DNA from 2 places in the Exiguobacterium sp. SL-10 genome. Region 2 is predicted to be linked to the other one. Evidence: predicted binding sites of a transcription regulator. Region 2 holds the regulator's gene; the other holds the start of a gene.

Region 1 (5,302 bases), on a different contig from region 2:
TGGATCGACTGGCAACAAGGGTCGACATCGAAAATGGAAGGACTCGACCCGCTCTGGATGCTGAACCACTATCACGCCACCGATATCGCCCGGGATGGCAATCGACCGCTCATCTTCTCCCGGTACTCGGGACCCGGTAGTCACCGCTATCCGGTCGGATTCTCCGGAGATACGTTGATTTCATGGGCATCGCTCGCATTCCAGCCGTATTTCACGGCGACGGCAGCCAATATCGGTTACGGTTGGTGGAGCCACGATATCGGTGGCCATTACCGAGGCTCGAAAGACGACGAGCTTGCCGCACGCTGGGTCGCGTTCGGTGTGTTCAGTCCGATCATGCGGCTACACTCGACGTTGAGCACGTTCAACGGGAAGGAACCGTGGCGCTTCGGTCTCGAGGCGGAGCGATCGATGAAGACGTTCTTGCGACTGCGTCATCAATTGATCCCGTACATTTATACGATGAATTGGCGAAACCATGCGGATGCCTTGCCGCTCATCTTACCGATGTACTACGAACATCCGGACGAGGACGCGGCGTATGAAGTGCCGAACGAATATTACTTCGGCAGTGAGCTCATCGTTTCGCCGATCGTCGAGCCGATGAACCAACAGCTCCACGTCGCGGCCACGAATGTCTGGTTGCCGAAAGGTGACTGGTTCGACTTCTTTACCGGTCATCGCTATGCGGGCGAGAAGTCGATTCGAGTGTTCCGGGGACTCGATGAGCAGGCGGTGTTCGCGAAAGCTGGGGCCATCATCCCGATGGCGCGGCATTATTCGGGACGTAACGATACGGATAACCCGAGTGAATTAGAAATACTCGTCTTCCCAGGGGCATCGAACACGTTCACGCTTTATGAAGACAATGGGACGGATCGTGACTATGAGGCGGGTGCTTACGCTGAGACGACGTTCACGCTCGATTGGGAGGAACGGAAGCTCCACATCCACGTCACGGGTGACCGTACCGTCTTGCCGTCTGACCGTACCGTCACGTTGCTTCTCCGAGGCGTGACCGGTTCCGGCGAGTATAGTCGGGAGACACAGACACTTCGTCTCGAAGTCGGTTCAATTGATGAGGAGATGACAGTGTCGCTCCCGGTCGAACTGACGACGAACGACCATCGGCTCAATCGTTTGTATCGTTTCTTGGATCGTGCCGAAATGTCCTATGATTTAAAAGATCGGTTATATCGAACGGCGGCCGCGAAGACACGGCTCGAGGCATGGCTGTTCGACTTGCATGCGCTTGAACTCGACCGCGACTTGCAAGACGCGATCATGGAATTGATGCTCGATTGAATAACTTGCTGTGGGGAGGGGGTTTGTCCCCTCTTTTTTTGTCAGAAAATCGTCGGTTTTTGTAAGCGTTTTCAAGTTAAAACCAACTATACTAAAAGGAGAGGGAAGATCGATTGGAGGGTTCGACATGAAACCAAAATGGACGGTAGACGATTTGCGACAACTCGATGTGTTCGCCAAATGTGCCACGCGTGAGCTCGAGGTGCTGTTGCCCCATGTCTATTGTCGGACGTACCGAAAAGGACAGCTGTTATTTATGGAAGGCGATCCCCGAGAACGTATCTACTTTTTGATTAGCGGTTACGTGAAGATTGAACGTAGCAATGAGACGGCGACCCATCAATATACGGACTACTTGAAACCGAAGCAACTGTTTCCGTATCGAGGTTTGCTGACGGAACCGTACTATCAACATTCGGCGGAGGCGTTGACCGATATCGAGGTCATCTATATGCCGACGGACCGATTCGAACAACTCGTCTCTCGGAACGCATCGATGCTGCTCCATATCGTCGGGCAGATGAATCGGATTCTCGATTTGCACGAACGACGGGTGCAGGACATCATCACGCCGAGTGCGACCGACCGGGTGCTCAACACGATCCATTACTTGATTGAAGACCTCGGGGAACCGGAAGCAGAGGGCGTGCGTGTCCGTTGTCCGTTCACGACAATCGAAATCTCACGTTTGTCGGGCACATCGCGAGAGACGGTGTCGAACATCTTATCACGCTTGCGAAAAGAAGACGTGCTTCAATTCGACGCGCGTGAATTGATGATTGGACATCCCGAATATTTCGAACAATCGACTTGATGGCGCCTCGTGTCGGACGTGGCGTCTTTTGCATATGTGTCTAAGCGAAGCGTTCGCCTTGAAAGAGCGCATCAGTTATAATTAGTGAGAATCCTCACAAAGAAAAGTTTCCTTATTGATAGAAAGGATGAACGCAGTGAAACGACTGCAAGCTCTCGCTTTAGCAGAAAAACGCCATATCGTCGGACTCGTCATCGCGGCAGTGATGATTGGCTTATCGATTTTGGCGCAAGCGTATTTAATTGTCGACATTGTCGATCAAGTCTTTTTGAAGAATGCATCGTTTGAAAGCATCGTCCCGACGCTCGGTTGGCTCATCTTCGCGCTTGTCACCCGCGCCTTGTTCGGATATATGTCAGGACGGATCGGAGCAAGTCTATCGGAGAAGGCGAAACGGTCACTGCGGTTGCAGTTGCTCGACCGTTATACATCGAATCCGATCGAGACGTCATTATCCGGTCAGTCGGGTAAGAAAGTCAGCGTCTTCATGGACGCGGTCGATGAGGTCGATGCCTACTTCAGCCAATATTGGCCGCAAGTCATTCAAACGTCGATTATCCCATTGCTCATTCTTATTGTCGTCTTCAGTCAACATTGGATCTCGGGCGTCATCATGATGGTGACGGCACCGTTCATTCCAATCTTTTTTATCATCATCGGGATTGCGACGCAGAAGAAGTCGGAAGAACAGATGGAGAAAATGAATCAGTTCTCTGGCAAGTTTTTGGACGTCTTGCAAGGACTGACGACGTTGAAACTATACGGTCGGACTGAACGTGAGGCGGAAGCCATCGAGAAGAGCAGTCTCGATTTTCGTGACGCGACGATGGTCGTCTTGAAGACGGCGTTCTTGTCAGGGCTCATGCTCGAGTTCATCTCGATGCTCAGCACGGGCGTCGTCGCACTCGAAGTGGCGCTACAAATGGTCGTCTGGGAGAACTTGACGTTCTTCTCCGGCTTTTTGATTCTTGTCTTGGCCCCGGAATACTATTTGGCCATTAAAGACCTCGGTGGTGCGTTCCATACTGGACGAGGCAGCATGGGAGCGGCCGATCGTATTTTCGAAGCGCTCGACGCACCGGATGAGCGACTACGGTGGGGCGACCGGACGTTGATGAGTCGGACGCCCGAACTCGAGCTTGCCGAAGCATCGTTCGCTTATGAAGGTGGACGTTTCACGCTGTATCCATTAAGCGGTGTGATTCCTGCCGGTGCTCACGTGGCACTCGTCGGGGCGAGCGGGTCCGGCAAGACGACCGTCTTGAACGTGTTGTCCGGGCTTGTCAAACCTGACAGCGGACGTGTCCTCGTGGACGGAGATCCACTCGAGACGTACACCGATTCGTCATGGTATGACACAATCGGCTATATCTCGCAAAACCCTTATTTGTTCGCCGGTACCGTCGCCGATAATATCGCCCTCGGTGAGACGGCGGACGAGGCAAGCATCTTCAAAGCGGCGACAGCGGCCGGATTGACCGATGTCATCGACCAGTTGCCGAACGGTATTCATACCGAGCTCGGTGAAGGGGGTTACGGCTTGTCCGGAGGCGAACGGCAACGGCTCGCCCTAGCCCGTGCCTTCTTAAAACGTCCAGGAATCATTTTGTTCGATGAACCGACGACAGGTCTTGATTTGGTGACCGAACAAATCGTTCGCCGCTCGATCGATGAGTTGTCGCGCGACGCGACGCTCGTCACGGTCGCGCATCGCCTGCATACAATCAAACAAGCCGATGCGATTTGGTTCATGGACGAAGGACGTCTCATCGCCCAAGGCACGCATAACGACTTGCTCAGCGTTCCGCAATACGCTGACTTGTTCACGCTACAGAAAGGAGTGAGAGGATGAATTCCCTTTGGACGATCACGAAATGGATGATGCGAGAGAAGAAGGATATCGTCCTCTCCATCTTCTTTGGTTACGTGGCCGGGATCGCGGCTGTCGCCTTGTTCGCGGCGAGCGGCTACCTCGTCTCTCGGGCGGGGCTCGTTCCGCCGCTCTATGCACTTATGGTACCTGTCGTTCTGATTAAGCTGTTCGGTGTGGTTCGAGCGAGTGCACGTTATCAAGAGCGATTGGCCTCGCACCGAGCGACATTCACGATTTTGAGCGAGTTGCGGGTCCGGTTTTACCGTCAGCTCGAACCGCTCGTGCCGAGTATCTTTGCCAAGTATCGCAGCGGAGATTTGCTCGCCCGCGTTGTCGGTGATGTCGAGAGTTTACAGAACTATTTTTTACGGGTCTTTTACCCGCCAATCATTTTGGTGCTCGTCTTCTTGAGCACGATTTTCTTCGTCACGTACTTTTCGGTCTGGGTCAGTGTCTGGATCTTATTCGGTGTCTTCGTGACCGGTTTCTTGATTCCGGCCTTCTTCGCCCGTGTGCGTGCCAAACATGACCGGGAACTTCGTACTTTGCGGGGCGACCTCTCAAGCGGGATGACGGAGATGATGTACGGGTATCGCGATTTATTGCTTCATCATCAACTCGGACGGACTCGCGGCGAGTTGCTTGAACAGAGCGACCGTTACGCTGAGGCCCAGAAACGAGATGTGACGAACCAGTTCTTCAACTCCTCGCTCGTCGTAGCGGCATCATTACTCGTCTCGTGGGGCGTTTTGGCCATCGGGGCTTATCTCGTCGTCGACGGCGAGTTGAATGGCCTATTTTTGGCCATGCTCATCATGATGTCGCTCACCGCGTTTGAGAACGCGACACCGATGGCGGTGTTCCCAGGCCACTTTGCCGACAGCAAACAAGCGGCCGATCGTCTGTTTGAAGTGATCGAGCCAAGTGAAGCGATCGTCGTGGCCGAATCGTCCCGTACCGACGTGGTGCTCGAGACAGCTCCTGACGTATCGTTTGAACGGGTGAGCTATCGCTACCCGGATACGTTCCGCGACGTGCTGAGCGACGTCGATGTGACATTACGCAGCGGCTCGAAGACTGTCATCGTCGGACCAAGTGGTTCTGGTAAATCGACACTGTTGCAACTGTTGCTCGCTTTTGTCAGACCGGATTCGGGTGAGGTGAGGCTCGGCGGCCATCGCGTCGACGATGTCACGCAAGCGTCCGTCTGGCGACATGCGAGTGTCGTGCTGCAAGAGAACCATTTCTTCTTCGGTACGGTGCGAGAAAACTTGGCGCTCGCCGGGGACTTCTCGGACAACGAGATGGAG
Region 2 (5,302 bases):
GACCGTCGCCGATTGATAGTTCAACAACGAATCCGATGAGTTCGATTGATACAAGTTTTTCGTCACACTGACAAAAACAGGCGTGTTCGGAGCCGTCTTCCCGCTGATCGGGCCTAAGACACCGGTTGGCGGGTCGAGCGTGAGCGGCACATATTTCGATGCCCATAAATCTAACCGTCGCTCAAAATCGCTCCATTTAAAAATCATGTCATACGATTCATTCGTCTGTAGCGTCAGTTTCCCTTGCTCCCAAACGAACGGGTCGTCTTGATAGGCTAAACGTGCCGTCAACTCAGTCGCTGGAATCGGTAAGGCCGTACCATCGACGAGCGTGGCCGTTCCGTTGACGTCATACGGACGACCTACCTCATAGCGAGTCGTCGTTTTCGGCACACTGACCTGCAGTTGCCACGGTGCCTTCCAAAATGACTCGGGCGTGTAGCCTGCTGACCGGTTCTCAGAAAAGACGTACCATGATCCACGTTTTTGGACGAAGACATCATCAATCGGTGCCTCTCGCCACTCATTTGTGGCGACGTTATAACTAACATAGAACGTCGTGTACATTTTCCGAATCGTGAAATAGTAGACGCCGTCATTCCATATGAGGTTTCTTACGCTTGGGGCTTCTTTCTCGATCCATTGTTTCGTTACGAGATCAAAGATGAAAAGTGTATCCGATTCCCCTACTTTTGCTACAATCCACTGATTTGATCCCTTGATTGAGGATGCGCCCCTCACCTGACCCGTATACGATCCGAGTGTTTCAATTGTCTCACCCGTCACCGTCCGCTTCGTCACTTGACCGTCCACGAATGCGAGAACATTTCCATCATCAAGCAGTCCATACGCTTCATACATACTTTCCGCCTGAATCGACCCGAGAATTTTGCCCGAAAGCGATGTCGTGACATACTTCTTGTCATCGGTCCACAATACCGTGTCTGCTGCCAAATTAATATCTACGACCGCATGAAGTCCGCTCCCTGCGTCAATTGGAAAGACCGTCTTTGAACCGGTGTGAGGATTCCAGACCATCCATTCTTGCCAGCCCTCCAAAATGAATCGACCGTCTCCGATTGCGTGAATGTTATGAAGAACAGACACGCGAATCGGTAACGTATATTCCTCACCGGTCTTGATGTGAACAAGCGTCTCCGGATCTCCCGAACGCCACACATACCCACTATCTCCTACGACTTCTCCTGACGGAATACTTTCCGGTTTGGCATAATCCTCTGCTCGGACTTCGACTCCCGGTGCTACCATCATGACGAGCACCACGAGCATGCTCCATAACCATTTCTTCATTACTCTCCTCATTTCTGTTTATGAATGCATAACTTTCAAAAATAATCCATTTTTTGATTTAACCCTCCTAATTTTAAGTCGTTTTCTTAAAATTGAATAGCCCTAAAATCACAAAAAAACACCACGTCGCACGACGTAGTGTTCACTTCTCATTCATCTGTTTCATCAAATCCATCTGTTCTTTCACTTGCGCCTCTTTCTCACGTCGAAGCACACCCCGGTACGTCACGCGTGAGATCGACAAGCTGATCTCGTACAAGAAGAAGAGCGGCAGTGACACCATGAGGTGCGACGTCAAATCCGGCGGCGTGATAAACGCTGCGACGACGAACAAGGCGAAGTAGGCGTACTTCCGGATTTTCGAGAGGAAATACGGCGTCACGACACCGATGCGCGTCAAAAACATCGTCACGACCGGTAACTGGAATAACAGTCCGAATGGGATGGTCAGTTGCAACAAGAATGTGAAGTAGTTCGACGCCCCGATGATTTGTGTCAGACCGAGGTCTTGCCCGAGGTCCGTCGAGATATCGAGGACGAGCGGGAACAACCAATAATAGGCGAACGCCAAACCGAAGAGGAATAAAACCGAAATGATTGGAATGTAAGCAAGCGTCGCTTTCCGCTCGTTCGGATGCAGACCAGGTGCGACAAACGCCCACAGTTGATACAGTAGAAACGGACCAGCCGCGACGAGACCGATGACGAGCGCCAAGTTCAAATAAATCATGAGCGGGTCCGCGACCCCAAAGGCGTTCAACTCGAGTCCTCGTTCGACGAGGTCCGCCTGCAGATAAGCGAGCACGTATTTGACACTCGGCAAAGCGATCAAAAAGAAGGCAAAGACGACAAATGCCGACAGCATCAGTCGTCTCCGCAGCTCTGTCAAGTGGTCGGACAGTGCCCGTTCTTGATCAGGTTGATGGCTCATCGTTTACTGCTCTTTCTTCTCAATTTCTTTCTTGTCTTTCTCGTCATGTTCGTTCATCATACCACTCGTGGCATTTTTGAACTCACGGAGCGTCTGTCCGGCGGCGCGTCCGAATTCAGGCAATTTCTTCGGCCCGAAGATGATGAGCGCGACGATGGCGATAATGAAGATACTTGCTCCCCCAGGAATACCGACGACGAGCAACGATGATAGTAATTCCATTATTGATGGACCCCCTCAGCAGATGGATAGTGTTGCATAAAGTAAATGAGCGACTGGAGTTCGATCGACAAGTCGATATGATGGACGCGGACCGTATCCGGCACAGTAAGCCTGGCCGGCGTGAAGTTCAAGATGCCTTTGATGCCGAAGCGGACCAAGTCATCCGCGACAGGCTGTGCATAGGCAGACGGCACCGTCAAAATGGCGACGTCAATCTTGTTTTGCTTCATGATCTGTTCCATCTCATCGACGTGATGAATCGGGACACCGGACATCGTCGTGCCGACTTTTGTCTCGTCTGCGTCGAACCCGACGACGATATGTGTGTTATTGTTTTTAAGGAAGTTATAGTTGACGAAAGCTGTCCCGAGATGACCAACCCCGACCAAGGCGACGTTCGTAATCTCGTCCTGATTCAGTGTCTTACGGAAAAAGTCTAACAGATACTGTACGTTATAGCCATATCCCTTTTTACCGAGCGCACCGAAGTACGAGAAATCGCGACGGATCGTGGCCGAATCGACCTTGACCGCCTCGCTCAGTTCAGCAGAAGAGACACGCTGTTTTCCTGACGAATGTAGGCTTTGGATAAACCGATAGTATAGTGGCAACCGTTTGGCTGTCGCTTGCGGAATCTTTGGTTCGTTTTGACTCAACGGAAAGAGCCTCCTTTTTACGACGCGTTTCAAACGAATCTAATGTCATACACCTTGATTGTAAACGAATTCACATGACCACTCAATGAATATACCTGAAATGGGGAAGAAATAAAGTATACTAAATAGAGAGAAAGGGGTTTTTTCATTTGATCCTACTGCAAGTCAATAACTTATCGAAATCATTCGGCGTCGAGCCGATTTTAGAGAACGTCAAACTAGAAATTCAAGAAGGCGAACGCGTCGCCCTCGTCGGCCGCAACGGCGCCGGTAAGTCGACACTGCTCAAAGTCATCGCCGGGGAATACAATTACGACTCAGGCGATATCATGAAGCCAAAAGATGTCACCATCGGCTATCTCGCCCAAGACTCAGGGTTAGAGTCGAATGAGACGATGTGGAATGAGATGCTGACCGTCTTCACTGATTTGATCGAACAAGAAAAAACGCTGCGCCGCATGGAACAAGACATGGGTTCGGAGCGCATCTTGAACGACCCGGCCGCTTATGAGCGCCTCCTGTCGTCTTACGATGAAGAACAGCATACGTTTAAAGACCGCGGTGGTTATCAATATGAGGCGACGATCCGCTCCGTCCTTCACGGGATGCGTTTCTATCCGGACGACTTCGAACGCCGCATCGATACGCTCTCCGGCGGACAACGGACACGTCTCGCACTCGCGAAGATGCTGCTCCAAAGTCCTGACCTGCTCATCTTAGATGAGCCGACGAACCATTTGGACATCGAGACGCTCGGTTGGCTCGAGAAGTATTTGAGCGGCTATAAAGGCGCCGTTCTTATCGTCTCCCACGACCGCTACTTCCTCGACCGCGTCGTCTCGGTCGTCTATGAGCTGTCACGCCATCGAAGCCGCCGCTTCGTCGGGAACTATACGAAGTACCTCGAACAGAAAGCCGCCATCTACGAACAAGAGAAGAAGCAGTTCGAGTCGCAACAAGAAGAAATCGCCAAGATGCAGGACTTCATCCAACGCAACATCGCCCGGGCGACGACGACGAAACGGGCGCAGAGTGTCCGCAAGCGTCTCGAGAAAGTCGACCGGATGGAAGCGCCGGACGGTGACGAGCGCAGTGCCGTCCTCTCCTTCTCGATCAAACGCCAAAGCGGGAACGACGTGTTGAGCGGCAGTGACCTCGCCATCGGCTATGAGGAGCCGATTGCCCAACATCTTCGCTTCCAGCTACAGCGCGGCGAATCAGTCGCCCTCGTCGGCCCGAACGGGGTCGGCAAGTCGACGCTCTTGAAAGTATTGACGAAACAACAGCCGGCCCTTACCGGCGACATCCGCTACGGTGCCGGCGTCGAGATCGGCTACTACGACCAGGAGCAACAGAACTTGTCGGATAAAAACCGCGTCATCGACGAAATTTGGAACGACTGGCCGCTCATGCGCGAACAAGAAGTGCGTAACCTGCTTGGACAGTTCCTGTTCAGCGGTGACGACGTCATGAAACGAGTCTATGAACTGTCGGGTGGCGAACGAGCCCGTTTGACGCTCGCCAAACTGAAACTCGAGCAACCGAACTTGCTCATCTTGGATGAGCCGACGAACCACTTGGATCTCGACTCGAAGATGATTCTCGAGAACGCCCTCGTCGACTATCCAGGTACGATCCTGTTCGTGTCGCACGACCGGTACTTCATCGACCGGCTCGCGACGCGCGTCTTAGAGATCACGCCGAGCGGCATCGATGAGTACCTCGGCGACTACTCGTATTACGTCGAGAAAAAGGAAGAGCTCGAAGACCTGGCCCGGCTCGCCCGCGAGGAAACGAAACAAGTCGTCGTCAAAAAACAGCGGGCCGACAAAGAGCAGCAGCGCGAGGAGCGCCGGATGAAACAGCGGATCGAGGAAATCGAACTGACGATCGAGCGGCACGAGGCTCGTCTCGAGGAGATCGAGCAGCTGTTGTGTGAACCGGACGTCTTCAACGACTTCGCCCGGGCGCAAGAACTGTCGACCGAGTCCGACGCGACGAAAGAGTCAATCACGGCGCTGTACGCAGAATGGGAGGAGCTCCATTCATGATGCGATTCCGTGCGATGCGAATCGAATGGATGCACGCCTTCCTGACCGGTCTCGCCTATATCGTGCCGACGGGGACGGAGTACGTATCCGAACTGATTCGGGGCGAACCGACCGTCGTCCCGTCGCTCCTG

The links. Region 2 encodes Rex, which represses fermentation and respiration genes when NADH is low (regulators of the CRP and FNR family bind a similar motif). Its sites were predicted from a motif close to TTGTGAAATATTTCACAA; they were not measured.
Region 1: the regulator Rex is predicted to act here: its motif matches at 2,202-2,219, upstream of cydD (thiol reductant ABC exporter subunit CydD).

What each region holds. Positions count from the first base shown of each region.
Region 1 is NZ_SJUP01000005.1:91,650-96,951, reverse strand. Features, by position in the region: gene EVJ33_RS07560 (glycoside hydrolase family 31 protein) at 1-1,305, shown strand, start outside; gene EVJ33_RS07555 (Crp/Fnr family transcriptional regulator) at 1,433-2,119, shown strand; gene cydD (thiol reductant ABC exporter subunit CydD) at 2,247-3,971, shown strand; gene cydC (thiol reductant ABC exporter subunit CydC) at 3,968-5,302, shown strand, end outside.
Region 2 is NZ_SJUP01000008.1:8,137-13,438, reverse strand. Features, by position in the region: gene EVJ33_RS10020 (hypothetical protein) at 1-1,311, opposite strand, end outside; gene tatC (twin-arginine translocase subunit TatC) at 1,454-2,242, opposite strand; gene EVJ33_RS10010 (twin-arginine translocase TatA/TatE family subunit) at 2,246-2,464, opposite strand; gene EVJ33_RS10005 (redox-sensing transcriptional repressor Rex) at 2,464-3,120, opposite strand; gene EVJ33_RS10000 (ABC-F family ATP-binding cassette domain-containing protein) at 3,270-5,171, shown strand; gene EVJ33_RS09995 (hypothetical protein) at 5,168-5,302, shown strand, end outside.